DNA from 3 places in the Colwellia psychrerythraea 34H genome. Region 1 is predicted to be linked to each of the others. Evidence: predicted binding sites of a transcription regulator. Region 1 holds the regulator's gene; each other region holds the start of a gene.
The links. The regulator sigma-54, encoded in region 1, starts transcription at its own class of promoters, with help from an activator protein. The targets are predictions, from matches to a motif close to GTTGGCACGNNNNTNGNNT.
Positions count from the first base shown of each region.

Region 1 (5,525 bases):
CCTTAGGTGCTAGTGGCGTTGATGTTGCGATTATTACGGGAAGAACTTCAGCTATCGTTGAGTATCGTATGAAAGCATTAAATGTTGCACATATTATTCAAGGCCAAGAAGATAAGTTACCTGCATTAATTGATTTAATTGAACAATTAAACATTACTATTGAAGAGGTAGCGTACATTGGTGATGATGTACCTGATTTACCTTGTATTGAAGCCGTTGGCTTAGGCATTAGTGTTTCCGATGGACATCCTTTAGTTCTTCGTTCTGCCAATTATACCACTTTTACTCGTGGTGGATTTGGCGCGGTAAGAGAGACATGTGATTTGATCATGCAAAGCCAAAATAGCTTAGACAAAGCATCAGGCGCCAGTATATGAATCGATTAAATAGCCTAGCGCTATTTGTCTTACTGCTTAGTGCGCTAATTTATGGCATTATTGAATGGCGTAGTGCATCAATAGAACAAGATACTTTAATTGTTGATGAGCAACGTCCGGATTTTATTGCTGAGCAGCTAGAAAGTAAAATCTATAGTGACTTAGGGCAACTCTCCCACACTATTGAAGCAGAAAGAATGGAGCATTACTCTGATTTGGAAGTCAGTTACTTTGAATTGCCGAATTACACATTATATCCGCAAAAAGAAGGCCAGCCATGGAAGGTCAGTGCGCAAGAAGCGACACTTTACAAAGACAACCGTGTAGAGCTAAAGAATCAAGTACATATTAAAGCGACAGAAATTGACGGCTTAATAAAAGAGATTCACTGCAAAACAATAGCATTAGATTTAAAAACCAATATCATTAGTTCAGAGCAATCAGTTGTTGTGGTGGGAAGAGATTTCACCATGTACGGCTCAGGATTAATTATCGATTTAAACACAAAAAAAATGACCTTAATCCAGCATGAACGTACTATTTATAAAAAACATGATGAAAGTTAATTTAATTAAAAAAACAGTTTCAGTTTTAGCCGTAGCCTCAAGTTTACTCTTTGTCAGTAACGCTTTGGCGGCAATAAAAGATTTGGAACAGGAAATAATTATAGTCGCTGAAAGTCAAGATGCCGATCTAAAAAATAAAATTATCAGTTATTTAGATAATGTTATTATTCGTCAAGGCTCTATTTCTATTACCGCCGATGTAGTTAAAGTCTTTAGTCAAGTTAATAAGAAGAATGATGAAAAAAATGAAACTTATTTGGCAAAAGGCAAACCTGCTATATTCGAGCAACAACTAGAAGATGGTAGCTTAATTACCTTGCAGGCAGATGAAATAACCTATAGCCCTAACTCGAATACAATCATTATTTCAGGTAATGCCCTAGTCAAGCAAGCTGGAAGTGAAGTCAGTGGTAATGAAATAACTTATAATACTGTCAGTGAAAAACTACAAGCACGGAGCGCTAATAATCAGCCTGTTACTACTATTTTACAACCAACGGTACTCAAGAAACAGAAAGAGACTTACGAAAAATCTAAAGAAGAAAAACCAACTGACAAGGTAGTAGAAAAAGAAGGCGACAGTAGTGACAACTAACACAGTGAAAACAACACCTGTAAATACACTGATTGCCGATGGTTTATCGAAGTCTTATAAAAGTAGACAAGTCGTTAAGAATGTTAGTTTGCAAGTTGACGCAGGACAAATAGTTGGCTTATTAGGCCCCAATGGCGCCGGAAAAACCACATCCTTTTATATGATTGTTGGCTTAGTCCCCAATGACAATGGCTCGATCAAACTCAACGGTCAAGACCTTACCCTTGCTCCTATGCATGAAAGAGCCCGAAGCGGTATTGGCTATTTACCTCAAGAAGCCTCAATTTTTAGAAAGCTAACTGTTTCTGATAATATTATGGCGATATTACAAACACGTAAAGAGCTTAGTGAAACCCAGCGCGCTGAGAAACTTGAAAATTTATTAGAAGAGTTTCACATTTGTCATATCAAAGACAATACCGGCATGAGCTTATCCGGTGGCGAAAGACGAAGAGTTGAAATTGCCCGAGCACTCGCTGCAGATCCTCAATTTATTTTATTAGATGAGCCCTTTGCTGGTGTTGACCCAATTTCGGTTGGCGACATTAAAAAAATCATCTTACACTTAAAGCAGCGAGGCATAGGTATCTTGATAACAGACCATAATGTGAGAGAAACATTAGACGTTTGTGAGCATGCTTATATAGTTAGTCATGGTGAAATTATTGCGCAAGGTAATGCAGATCAAATTCTTGCTAATCAAAAAGTCAGAGATGTATACCTTGGCGAACAATTCACGCTATAGTAAAGCGATAGGCTAGTATATTTAGCCAGAATACTTAATAGAATAGTAGTTACCCATTGTAATAGCGTAACTACTAAGAATAATAAATAGGAAATCATATAACCTAGATGCGCCCTACACTACAGCTCCGTATTGGACAACACTTAACAATGACTCCACAATTGCAACAAGCTATTAAGCTGTTGCAATTGTCTACGTTAGAGTTACAACAAGAAATTCAAGAAGTTTTAGAGAGCAATCCATTACTTGAACTTGATGAAAAAGCTCAAAGTGATAATTCAAGTGAACAAAATAATCTTGAAGAAGCCTTTTCATCCAATACTAATGAAGAAAAAACGGATCAACCTGCGGGCGATGGTAGTGAAGAACAGCAGGCCAGTATTGACGAAATCAGTACTACTGAGGCGATGGAAAAAAGTGATATACCAGAAGAACTAAATATAGATACTACTTGGGAAGAAAGCTACAGTGCTGGGGTATCAAATACTGGCGCAGTAAGTAGCCCTGCTGATGACTACACCTATCAGGGTGAAACCACTGATTCCATTCAAGATCATTTATTATGGCAAATGGAATTAACCCCTTTCAGCGATACTGATAAAACCATCGCAATTGCTATTATAGAAGCAGTCGATGACGCCGGTTATTTAACTGTATCACCAGAAGATATCTTAGAGAGTGTTGGCACTGAAGGGCTCGAGCTTGATGAAGTAGAAGCCGTATTAAAACGTATTAATATGTTTGATCCTATTGGTGTCGCAGCTCGCTCCATTCCTGATTGCTTACTTATTCAATTAAATCAATTTAGTGCTGATACCCCTTACCTGAAAGAAAGTAAATTAATAATCAACGACCATATCGATCTACTTGGTAATCGAGACTATCGCCAGTTAATGCGTAAAACCAAATTAAAAGAAGATCAGCTACGTGAAGTAATGCGTTTAATTCAAAGCTTGAACCCTCGTCCGGGTGATGCGGTAATTAAAGGCGATGACCAGTATGTTATTCCAGATGTTTCTGTTGAGAAAAAAAATGGCCGTTGGGTCGTTGAATTAAATTCTGATACTGCACCTAAATTGTCGATTAATAAACAGTATGCGGCAATGTCTAAAACAATGAAGTCGTCAACTGATGATGGACAATTTATTAGATCCAACTTACAAGAAGCTAAATGGTTTATTAAGAGTTTAGAATCTCGCAATGACACACTACTTAAAGTGTCCAATTGTATTGTTCAACGCCAGCAAGGTTTTTTAGAACATGGTGCTGAAGCCATGAGACCTATGGTACTAAACGATATAGCTGAAGCTGTTGATATGCACGAATCCACCATCTCACGTGTTACAACACAAAAGTATATGCACACGCCAAGAGGCATCTTTGAACTCAAGTACTTCTTCTCTAGTCATGTCAGTACAGAGAATGGTGGTGAATGTTCATCTACAGCAATTCGTTCTTTGATTAAAAAACTTATCTTAGCGGAAACACCTGCTAAACCGTTAAGTGATAGTAAAATGGCTAACTTATTAGCTGAGCAGGGAATAAAAGTGGCACGACGTACAATTGCTAAATATCGAGAATCATTAGCGATACCACCGTCAAATCAACGTAAGAGTTTACTTTAGAAGACTACAATAAAAGGATCATGTTTATGCAAATTAATCTTTCTGGACACCATGTTGAAGTAACTAGTTCATTGCGCGAATATGTCGATACAAAATTCTCAAAATTAGAACGACATTTTGATCACATTAATAATGTCCATGTTGTACTTACCGTAGAAAAGCTTAATCAAAAAGCTGAAGCTAATGTTCATATGAATGGCAGTGAAGTATTTGCTTCTGCAGTCAACACCGATATGTATGCCTCTATTGATACCTTAGTTGATAAACTTGATAGGCAGATTCTTAAGTATAAAGCTAAGGTTTCTCATCATTAAGTTGAGTTAGCCCGAAAGACCGCTTTAAAGTAATTAAAGCCTATTAAAGCAGGCGTCCTGAGCTAAATGATTTAGCGTAAGTGGCGCCTTAAAACCATTAACACGATTATGCAATTATCCGAAATATTAACAACAAGCTGTACTAGTTGTGATGTAGCAGTAACCAGTAAAAAACGTATTCTAGAAAGAATTTGTCAACTCGCTGCGATTCAAATAACTGATATAGAGCAAGATGAACTATTAGATAGTTTACTCAATAGAGAAAAAATGGGTAGCACTGGTATAGGTAACGGTATTGCGATCCCACATGGTCGATTGCCCAATACAAGTAAAGCTGTTGCGGTGTTAATAACAACAGAAAAGGCAATCGATTTTGATGCCATAGATAATAGAGACGTAGATATTTTTGTTGCCTTATTTGTGCCCGAAAATAGCTGCCAAGAACATTTAGATACGCTACAAAATATTGCTAAACTATTTAGTGATAAAAAGATGATCAAGCAAGTTCGAAAATGCAATGATAATCAGGCACTCTATAACTTAATTCAACAAGCAAGCTAGCAATAGATATACCCAAGCCACTTGAAGCTGTGTGTTTCAGGACCGCTGAGCGATTTATGATCAAGGCGCCTCATTTTATTAAGGATTATTCCCTTAAAAAAGGAGGCAACGACGAGCATAAGCCGCTCAGGGGCCCCATAGGGCTGGTTTAGAAACGCTTTATGCTACGTTATTGATTTCGACAATAGAATAACTATTCTCTTCAATCAATGCCTTGCCTAAAGGCGTTTCTAATTCCAGCTGAAACCTGCATCTTCATGTGGCTTGGGTATAAGTTGCCGCGCATTCGGAATAGTATAAATGAAATTAATCATTGTTAGTGGTCGCTCAGGCTCAGGTAAATCGGTTGCACTAAGAGTTTTAGAAGATCTTGGTTATTATTGTGTAGACAACATCCCTATTAATCTTCTGCCGGCATTAACCCATACTGTTATCAATGACTATGAAAACGTTGCGGTAAGTCTCGATGTTCGAAACTTACCGAAAGACCCAGAAGATATCCCAGAAATTATTGCTTATTTACCTAAAGCAGTAGACGTTAACACGTTATTTTTAGATGCCGATGATAATGACTTAATCAGACGCTTTAGTGAAACACGCCGTTTGCATCCCCTTATTAAAGAGAATATGGCACTTGATCAAGCAATTGCTTTAGAAAAATCATTACTCGAGCCTATATCTACTAATGCCGATCTATATATAAATACCAGTCAACTTAGCCCTCATCAATTGGCTGATTTAG
Region 1 is NC_003910.7:4,792,090-4,797,614, forward strand. It holds gene kdsC (3-deoxy-manno-octulosonate-8-phosphatase KdsC) at 1-377, shown strand, start outside; gene lptC (LPS export ABC transporter periplasmic protein LptC) at 374-943, shown strand; gene lptA (lipopolysaccharide transport periplasmic protein LptA) at 930-1,538, shown strand; gene lptB (LPS export ABC transporter ATP-binding protein) at 1,543-2,283, shown strand; gene CPS_RS20365 (RNA polymerase factor sigma-54) at 2,391-3,908, shown strand; gene hpf (ribosome hibernation promoting factor) at 3,935-4,222, shown strand; gene ptsN (PTS IIA-like nitrogen regulatory protein PtsN) at 4,331-4,783, shown strand; gene rapZ (RNase adapter RapZ) at 5,084-5,525, shown strand, end outside.

Region 2 (5,525 bases), 1.1 Mb from region 1:
ATATACCAAGTACAGACAACTACATCCTTTCGCTAACAAAGTTCTTTTCTTTGAAGTAAATAGTTTGATCTCAGCTGGGGAGTATGAGCAAGCAGATGTTAAGGCAACAGAGTTAATAAAACGTTTCAAAAATTCACCCTTGGCTCATCAATATAAAGCCCAAGTTGAGTATCAAAAGAAAAATTATGAAGATGCGAGATCTTATGCAATTAGTGCAGCCCAGCAAGGGAATGAGTTTATTATTTCAAAATTGATTGCTGGTATGAGTTCTTATCAATTAGGAGATATTGAACAAGCCTATGGTTATTTAAATCAAACTGAAAAATATTTACCCTCATCCCATCCAATAAAAAGGATACTTGCTTCTATTAAAATTAAACTAGGGTATACCACAGAAGGTATTGTTCAATTAAGTGCATTAGAGGGGTTAACCACATCGGATGCCGGCTTATTTCAATCATCAAGTATTGAATTGATAAAAGCGGGAGATTTTGAAAATGCTATAAAGTTGCTAGATAAAGCATCTATCATAGCACCAGAAAATGCCTCTGTAGCAGCGCAAAAAGGCATGCTAAAACTTTCTCAAAACGATAAAACAGGTATTGCATCGCTCGAACATGCGTTAAACCTAGATCCTAATTTAAAAGATGTTGAATTTTCTTTGGCAATACAATATTTAGATAATGGACAAGAGAAAAAAGTGCGGTCTATTGCGAAAAAATGGATTGCCTCGCAAGATAACCAAGCATCTGGATATTTACTGTTAGGGATAATTCATTCGAATAATAATCTGAGTTCAAAAGCCGAAGAAAACTATCAAAAAGCGCTATCAATTGAACCTGAAAATTACACTGCACTATTTTATCTCGCCGATATTGCAGAGGATGCTGATAGGATATTAGACGCAGTTGACTATTATCAAAAAGTAGTGACTATTTTACCTGAGCATAAAGCCGCCATTCAAAAATTAAGTCGATTACAGCTCAAGCACAACAATACGTCTAACAATGTTGAATTTTTATCAACATTAGCGGCTAAACACCCTAAAAACATCACCTTAGCATTAGGATTAGCACAAAATTTACGTTTAAATAATGAATTAAAAAAAGCCATTACATTATTGGAAAGCATGTCTGATTGGGCTAGAAGTTCTCAACAATATTGGGCTATTTTAGGTGATAATTATCTTCAAGCGAAAAGTCACACCAAAGCGAAAGAATGTTTTAAAAAAGTGCTTGCTTTAAATCCAAATAATTTTGTCGCACATTTGCGCCTAATTGCTATATCTGAAGTTAAGCGTAACTACAAGCAAGCCTTAACATATACGATAAGCTCATTAGAAAGATTTGAACACAATACTCGGTTATTAATATTAAAAGCTAATTTTGAGTTATTAACCGGCGATCTAGTATCAGCTAAGAAAACGTTGAGATATCTACAAGAACAAAAAGTGTCACACCACCTTATCAATAAATTTGTTGGGGAGCTGGCGTTAGCTGACAAAGACTATCCTAGCGCTATTGATAACTTCCACGAACTGTACCAAAAAAGCCCAACAGCGTTAAATGTAATGTTATTAGCAAGAGCATTGAGCTTCAATGGTCAAAAAGCAGAAGCTGCCCAGACCATAGAGAGTTACCTTTCTAGAATGATAAAAGATCATAAAGTAAGGCTTTTATTAGCTGAGTTATATATGCAGTTTGATGAGGCTAAGGCTATCAAGCACTTAGAGATAATAAACCAAAGTGAACAAAACAATGCGGTGGTATTAAATAACTTGGCGATGCTGGAGTTGAAACGCGCTAGACCCGAGCAAGCATTGTTATATGCTGAAAAAGCGTTTGAACTTAAATCAGGCATTCATCAAATATCAGACACCTATGGTGCGGCCTTAGTGACGGTTAAAAATTTCGACAGCGCGATTATCGTGTTGCTAAATGCCATCAATCAAGGCAGTGAAGCTGAAACCACCTATGTGAATTTAACTAAAGCTTATTTAGCTACCGGCAAAACGGATAAAGTGAAAGCCCTACTAGACTCTATCAAAGATAGAACCTTCTATTCTAAAGTTCAGGCTATGAGGTAATGAGTTGATTGATAGCTTATAAAGCACCATGGACGACTTGTTTGATAAAGTGGGTACACTAATTATGGCTGCTAAAAGAGAAAATCACTAACATTAAAACTGTCAGCATTCTTTACACATTACTGGTTAAAATATGATCAATTCAAGCGATGTGATTTTTTTTTCTTTAACTTCAAGGGTTAATAATCTTGGTATGTTGATTGCTTTATAACCATAGCAAGTGTTAATAATCTTGGTATATTGATTGCTTTATAACCATTGCAAGTTACTTTATTTAAATTAATAAGGACATGATAATGAAAAAATTAATGATAGCAGGAACAATTGCAGGAACAATGATTTTATCTAGCTTTGCGGCATCTGCGGCTGTGGTGACTGCTGGAGGAATACAATGGGATGATACTACAACACATGCTGGTGGCGTTGCCATGCAAAGTAATTTTCAACAGTGGTTTACTAATAGTGCTACTGGAATGGCTAATGGAGTTGATACAATTATAACTGATGACGCAGTTCTTGGTGCTGCTGGTGCGGAATTGGTTGGTATTGGTGAGTTTTATAGCTTTGCTGATGGCAGAGATCCTGCGGGACCTCCTTCATTCTGTGTTACCGCTGGCTGTGAACTGACTTATGCTTTTGGTGGTTTAATAGCAACGGGTGTTAATACTTTTAATAGCGATAACGCATGGCTCAATATTTATATCGACCAATCGCCAGATTTTGATTCAAATACTGCTACTGATACGACCTTGTCTTCGACTGCTCATGAAAAATTTGCAGAAGCACAGAATGGCACCTTATGGGCTTCTTATACATTTGATTTCTTTGACCTAGACGGTACACTGTTAGGTGGTGAAACTGAATTTACGTTGTCAGTTGTAGGCGGATTGGCAATGGGCACGCTTGACTACAACAACATGCCATTTGGCGATCTTGGTAATACTGCTACGGCACGTTTCAATAACGATAATTCTTTGTATAGTTTTGATGGTAATGGCCAGCATGCCAGTTTTCAAGTACCAGAACCTACTTCTTTAGCTATTTTTGGCTTAGGTTTACTTGGTTTAGCAGGCGCTGCTCGTCGTAAACAAGCTTAATTATTTGCTGATAGACCTAGAAAATGTAGTAAATGCCTCTGAATAGAGGCATTTTTTATGTTTTTGTGAAACTGATAATTATTTTAAATAAACAATAGTTTTACACTTTGATGACTTGCCATTATCTTGGATTATACCGGCCCATACTTAAAATATTATTGGGATCTACTACTGATTTTATATCGTTAACGGTGTGCCAAAATGGCGAGTTCGCATCTAACAACCATTGCTGCTGATCTATGTTTAATCTATAAGGTATGTAGCCTAATTTCACTCCTTCAAGTACCAGTTCTTTCAGGCAATTGTGTGCATCTTTAACTGCATCAGGGTCTGATAAATCAAACAAAATGGGAATGGTGCTGTCAACACAATCATGTTTTAAATTGGTGAAAGTTATTAGTGGTTCAATATTAAACTTTGGGCAGGTCGCTCTAATAAAATCAACATACTCTCTCATTATGTTAGGTTTCATTGTAACTAAAGGCGCATACCAAAGCACTCCACAACCGTCTTTACCTGGAGATAAGTTATCAGCAGGGAATCTTTTTGCATTTTTATGCCGCCAATAAGCAAGCTTCAAGGCAATATTATTTGGTCGTCCTAACATGATTTCTTTACCACGCTCGAATGAAGCCAACTGCTCTTTAATAAGAGCTAAAAAGGGTGCTAATTTGAAGAGAAAGTTAGGAGTCGTATTTATTACGGCATTGCCAATAGAGAAGATAGGGCTATCAGAAAATATTTGCCGACAAGGAAGGGCTTTAAATATTCGTTTAATTTCTTTTTTAACTGTTTTGGCAACACCATTAGAGCCATAAATACTGCCCATTATAGTCCAGCTAGGCGTTTGCTGCGCTTTACTGAGTTTAGCTATATCAGTTGGTGACATGACTTTGTGTTCACCAGGATTAGGGTTTTCTGCAAACATAGACAAAACTCTTCTCTTATCCATTAAGTTGATTGAGCCGACAATTCCTTCATAATCTCTTAATATTTTTCTAATTAAAGGTATAGCTATTTCTAAAGCTTTATCATCTGGCACTTGCATAATAAAAGAAATAAACTTTTGTGGTTTTCTTGCCATTCTAATGGACATTTGGGTAACGACGCCCAAATTTGATTGTGTAAACAATCCGTCTAAATAAGGACCAAGGCCCCATTTAAAGGTCTTATCTACTGTTTTATTATGAGATTTATCAAGTTCATTTACGGCTGAGCAAAAATGTCTCGCATTCGCCCAATACCCTTGAACCGCAGTAACCGCACCAAAATGGTCTGTATATGGGGTAATGCCATAGCCACGTTCTATAGCATTGCCAACAATTGAAGCATTAGGTCCAGCTCCTGTTACCGGAACCATGAAATTATCACCATTACTTATGAAAAAATCACTCAAGAGCTGCTGTGTCACTCCTGGTTCTACTGTAACTAATCCTAAGTCTTCATCAAATTCGATTTGTGTTAAACCTGACAAATCTAAAATCACTACTTTTATATCAAGTTTAGGTGGTTGGCTGGTTCCATAGCCCCAATTTAATCCTGTACTTATTGGGTAAATGGTAAATTTAAACTCTGGCTGATTGGCTAATTCATTAGCAAGTAATAATAGAGATTCTACATCTTTTTTATCATAAGCTTTTACCACCGCTATAATATTAGTTTTTCCTTCTAAACCTTCTGTTCCTCGATGGTACGGTATTAATTCATCAGCCTGAGTAATTAATGTAGCATTATTACCTATTGCTGTTTTGATATAAGAAATACAATCCGACATATTTTATAATCCTGAAAATTGCTGTTCATCATAAATGAAAAACATGAGCCTAAGTCTATCTATCAACTAAGTTTGTATAAGGTGAGAGAGATATTTGTTGGCATAAATCACTATGTATAATAATATAAAGATCTTTTAATTCTTCCGTTAAATGCGAACTAAACCCTTCTTTTTCAAGATAAAACATAGCGCGTCGACCATGATAGTCTGTTTTATCACCCGCTTGTTTAAAAGGCAGACCAAAACGGGTCAAACGTCTGTTTAAACGAGGTTCCATCATGACAAACAAACCCACATGATTACACATAGAAGCTAGAGATAAACCCGCTAAATAAAGCCCCATAGCAATATTGGGGAAGTTTCGCCGTTCATCTTCGGAGTAGAAATTTTTAGGATCAATATTATTAATGATAAAAGGTGTGTGGTCTTCTTTTTTTCTTCGTCGAAAAGAGGCTAATACCGCAAGACGAGATATTTCACCAAAACTGCCGCGTTTGAGGGTTGTCGAGTCAATTATTTCAGGTCGGGCAGAATGTAAACAGTTTTTTTCAAACGGTAATTGGAAATT
Region 2 is NC_003910.7:521,969-527,493, reverse strand. It holds gene prsT (XrtA/PEP-CTERM system TPR-repeat protein PrsT) at 1-2,086, shown strand, start outside; gene CPS_RS02360 (PEP-CTERM sorting domain-containing protein) at 2,383-3,183, shown strand; gene CPS_RS02355 (FAD-binding protein) at 3,305-4,957, opposite strand; gene CPS_RS02350 (PEP-CTERM/exosortase system-associated acyltransferase) at 5,013-5,525, opposite strand, start outside.
Region 2: a site for sigma-54 is predicted at 2,274-2,292, ahead of CPS_RS02360 (PEP-CTERM sorting domain-containing protein). Genes of this name have one in related genera too.

Region 3 (5,525 bases), 820 kb from region 1:
CAGCGCATCGATATCATCTGGATCTGTTACCTCTGCGGTATCATTTATAGAATCAAGTAATGCATCAATATCATCTGGGTCTGTTACATCAACTGGCTCATTCACTGATTCACTTACCGAATCAAGCAGCGCATCGATATCATCTGGGTCTGTTACCTCTGCAGTCTCATTGTCTGGTTCACTTACCGAATCAAGCAGCGCATCAATATCATCTGGGTCCGTTACCTCTGCTGGCTCATTGTCTGAATCACTTAGTGAATCAAGCAGCGCATCAATATCATCTGGGTCCGTTACCTCTGCTGGTTCGTTCTTTTCTTCGGAAGATTCTTCAAGTACGAGGTCTTCATCATCGAAATCGTCTAAGCCACCAAGTAAATCATTTAGATCATCTTGACTTAACTCTCCCCCTTCAAGTTCTTCACTTTCTGTATTTTCTGCTTCATCATCTAAACCTGATAATAATGAATCTAAGTCATCTTGATCCAACTCACCACCATCAAGAATATCAACGTCACTTTCATCATCTAGTAGGATGTCTTCAAGATCATCTAAGCTATCGTCTTCATCCAAATGGATAACGTCATCATCACTTTCTATTAAATCTATAGACAGGTCATCATCCAAATTCAATTCATCATCAAGTGATAAATCAAGCTCATCGTCTAAATTCAATTCATCATCAAGGGATAAATCAAGCTCATCGTCCAAGTTCAACTCACCATCAAGTGATAAATCAAGCTCATCGTCCAAGTTTAACTCATCATCAAGTGATAACTCTTCAGATGTGCTCTCCTTTTTGGCGACAGGTTCTTGTTTTTTACTGTCTAATTCGTTGAAGAAAACTTCATCCGAGGCCTGTTTTCGGCGTTTAAACAAAAGAGCCAGTAAAAGTAGTATCAGGATTGCTGGCAGAGTGCCCATGGCAATTTTGAACCACAAGCTTGACATGATATCTTGTTCCGCAAGTGCAGCCTGCTGTCTCTCTAATAAAAGTTCTTTTTCTCTGGCTTCAGCTTTTGCTAATAGGGCTTGCTGCAACTTGATCATATCGTCCATTTGCAGCTTGATTTCTTTACCTTTCGCTACCTCATCCTGCATGATGCCAAGCTTGTCATTAAAGGAAGTAAGTTGCTGACGTAAATCATCATTTTCTTTTAAAATAGCTTGTAAACCATCAATTGAGTCTGAGATATCATTTTGAATATGTTCTAATCGTTCCTGCTGCTGACCATCAATTTTTTGCAATTGGTCATTAATCTCAGTTTTTACCGTCTCTAAGTCTTTTTTCTTAACGCTAGGCTCTATAAATACTGGTATCTTAGGTGTTTTTGGCTGTGCTTTCTTCCAAGCTTTACTATCACTTTCAGACTTTTTCTTCGCACTGTTAGTATTTATTGCCATCATGTTATTAAACGATGGTATTTTTAAATATTGCCCTTCAACCAAATAATTGATGTTGCTATCGACAAACGCTTGTGGATTCTCTTGATATAACGCCTGCATGACTTGATAAACGCTCAAGCGATTATCAGGGCGAACTCGAGTAGCGATGTTCCATAAAGTATCTTTAGAGGTGATTGGGCCGTATTTATCATAAGGAAAAACATCACTACTTTTAGGTCCTCGCATGCGAATGCCGCGTTCTTCCTCTGCATTAACGGGGAAGTGAGCCGTAAGTATGCCAATAATAACCGCCTGCCATAGGCACAGGCGCAATAAATGTTGCATAAGGATGTCCTAATAAACTAATTTAAGTTATGGCACTGTTCATTATATTTATAGCGCCAAAAAAATACCGCATTACTTTACCTGACTAAGAGATAAAGCTTATCAGGAAGATAAAATGCAATAATTATTCCAAAAAACCATTAACTAACAAGATAATAGCAAATTCAATCAATAAGTCTCCTCTTATTGTAACTCTTGTGTAAATCTATACTTTGTTTTGAGGGGGAATATACTACTAATTAACTTTATTCCTGTTATAAAGTCAATTGGGCTTTTAAAGGACTGATACAGTAAAATTAAAAGTTAAAAACTAAAAAACTCGTCAACAACGGTATATTTACCATCATTGACGAGTTTTTATATACTAACTATTGTAGTAAAAGTTAGCTTAAATGATCTTTTACCAATAGTTCAGCAATTTGTACGCTATTCGTTGCCGCACCCTTGCGAACATTATCCGCAACGATCCACATATTAATGCCGCAACTATGGCTAATATCTTCACGAATACGACCAACATAAGTATCATCTTTTCCGCTCGCATCTCCAATTTGAGTTGGGAAGTCTTCATCATTACGACAAACAACAATACCAGGAGCTTGCTCTAATAAATCTTTAACTTCATCAGCTGAAATAGGTGAATTCGTTTCAATATGCAAGGCTTCGCCATGTCCAAAAAACACAGGAACACGAACAGCTGTTGGGTTAACAAGTACGTTTTCATCGCCTAAAATCTTTTTAGTTTCCCAAACCATTTTCATTTCTTCTTTGGTGTAACCATTTTCTAAGAAATCATCAATTTGTGGGATAACATTAAATGCTATTTGACGTGAAAACTTTTTACTCTCTACTGGCTTACCACTTAATAGATTAGCAGTTTGTTTCGCTAATTCATCCATCGCTTCTTTACCACCGCCAGAAACCGATTGGTAAGTACTAACATTTACACGACTAATACCAACAGCATCATAAATTGGTTTTAACGCTACCAACATTTGAATGGTAGAGCAATTAGGGTTAGCTATTATATTGCGATTACGGTAATCAGCCAGCGCTTCAGGATTAACTTCAGGCACAACAAGAGGAATATCAGCGTCATAGCGAAATTCAGAGGTATTATCAATAACAATACAGCCAGCTTCAGCAGCTATTGGAGCAAATTTAGCTGAAGTAGAACCACCGGCAGAAAAGAAACCAATTTGTACTTGGCTAAAATCAAAATCATCTGCATTTAATACTTCAATGCTCTGACCATTAAATTCAATAATTTCACCTGCAGAGCGAGCACTGGCTAAGGGATATAATTTATTAATTGGAAATTTTCGTTCTTCAAGAATCTCCATAATAGTTTTGCCAACTAACCCTGTTGCGCCAAGTATGCATACATCAAATTTTTGTGCCATGTTCCTCTCTCTCTTCATTAGACTTTCTCAAAAAAATGAGTCGTCTCGATAGTTTAAATTAATTTTTATTAAAACCTAAACGATGCGGTACATCGCTATAAGTAGTAGATGATAAGTTGACCGTTACAGCAGAAAACTCCCTTCGAACGGGATAATTTTTCCTTAAACTGTCGAAACCTTGTACAAATAATTGTTGACGAAATATTGCATCGTCCCGCCTAACATCGTAAACCATTTTAACTAACTGGTTTAGTAATATTTGATTAAAATCTTGATTAATTTCAATTGCAGGGATACTGGCCGACGGTAAAAAGTTTGCCAACTGATATTTAGGCGTTATTGCTAACTGTTGACATAATGCCTGATAGAGCATTTCACTACCACGAGCTTTTCCTTCTAAGCTATAACCTGCTATATGTGCTGTGGCTATTTCAGTATAAGGAATTAAGGCTTCAAGAACATCAGGTTCTCCTTGCCAAACATCGAGTACAATTTTTACGCCATGACCAGCCGTTTTTAATGCTAATAAGGCGTGGTTATCAATAACATCACCACGGCAAGCGCTGATTAATATTTGATCCTCACGCAATAAGGCAAGGTTCTCTGCATTTATCAATTTGTTTGTAGGATGTTCACCGCCAACAACTTTAGGCACATGCAAAGAAATAACATCACACGCTAAAACATCCACCAAGGGTACATAATGTCGTTGGTCAGTAGGGGGATGACTTTTATCTTGTTTTTGCTTTTCGGCTAGTAACGGATCACAGATTTTATGTTGAATACCTAATGCAGTGAGTTTTTCACTTAAACGAGTACCTGTATTGCCGCCGCCAACAATACCGACGGTTAATGAAGATAAAGTGAGTAAATACCGCTCAGCTAAAACGACTAATGCGCTGAGTACATACTCAGCAACTGAAATGGCATTACAACCTGGCGCTGATTGGAAGGTGATGTTTCGTTTGGCGAGATAACTTAAGTCGATATGATCAGTACCTATAGTGGCACTACCAACAAAAGAAATTTTATCGTTCAAGTGAAGTAGTTGTTCATTAACCTGAGTAATTGAACGTACTAATAAAACATCTGCATCAGCAACTTGTGCTGCGGTTAACGTCCGACCTGAAAAAGGAACTAACTCTCCCTGCTCTTCGCCATCGATACCGTTATTAAGGTGGCAGAGTTCACTAAAAAACTCCTTGGCAAATGGCATATTTTCATCAAAATATATTTTCATAAATTCTAACTATTTGACTAAAGACATTAAAGTGCTCAATTATACGCTCATTTAGAGCATAAGTACTAAATTTAACCCAGCAGAGCTAAAATTTTGTCACTATTTATAAAAAAACCACGCTAAATATTATTTAGCGTGGTTTATTATTAGTTAGAAAATGCGCATTAAGTCGGAGCTTAACTCCAGAACTTAAGCTTATTTATATTTTTTCATTACCAAGGTGGCATTAGTTCCACCAAAACCAAAGCTATTCGACATAACAAGGTTTAGCTCAACATCACGCTTTTCAGTAACAATATCTAAGCCTTGTGCTTTTTCATCTAAATTATCAATGTTAATTGAAGGAGCAACAAAGTTGTTTTCCATCATTAATATTGAGTAAATAGCTTCGTGAACGCCAGCAGCACCAAGTGCATGACCTGTCATTGCTTTAGTAGCACTAATAGCTGGTGAATCTTCACCAAATAATTCTTGAATTGCGCCTAATTCTTTAACATCGCCAACCGGTGTAGAAGTTCCGTGAGTATTTAAGTAATCAAGTTTACCTTCAACACCTTGCATGGCTTGTTGCATACAACGAACTGCGCCTTCACCACTTGGAGCTACCATGTCATAACCATCAGAGGTTGCGCCATAGCCAACAAGTTCAGCGTAAATATGTGCGCCACGTGCAAGGGCATGTTCTAATTCTTCAACAACAACCATACCGCCGCCGCCAGAAATAACAAAACCATCACGGTCTGCATCATAGGTACGAGAAGCTAATTCAGGTGTATCATTACGACCCGCTGATAAAGCCCCCATACCATCAAACATCATAGCAAGTGACCAATGAACTTCTTCACCACCACCAGCAAAAACGATATCTTGTTTGCCTAATTGAATAAGCTCCATCGCATTACCAATACAATGAGCACTTGTTGCACAAGCTGAACTAATTGAGTAGTTAACGCCTTTAATTTTAAAAGGCGTTGCTAAACAAGCTGATACTGTGCTGCCCATAGTTTTTGGTACGGCATAAGGACCAACACGACGAATACCACGGTTACGAAGCGTATCAGTTGAAGCAACGATGTTTTCAGATGAAGCTCCACCAGATCCAGCAACAATACCAGTACGGAAATTTGAGACTTGATCTTCAGTTAATTTTGCAT
Region 3 is NC_003910.7:3,968,105-3,973,629, forward strand. It holds gene CPS_RS17015 (FimV/HubP family polar landmark protein) at 1-1,728, opposite strand, end outside; gene CPS_RS17020 (aspartate-semialdehyde dehydrogenase) at 2,112-3,131, opposite strand; gene CPS_RS17025 (4-phosphoerythronate dehydrogenase) at 3,190-4,371, opposite strand; gene fabB (beta-ketoacyl-ACP synthase I) at 4,567-5,525, opposite strand, start outside.
Region 3: a site for sigma-54 is predicted at 1,844-1,862, ahead of CPS_RS17015 (FimV/HubP family polar landmark protein). Genes of this name have one in related genera too.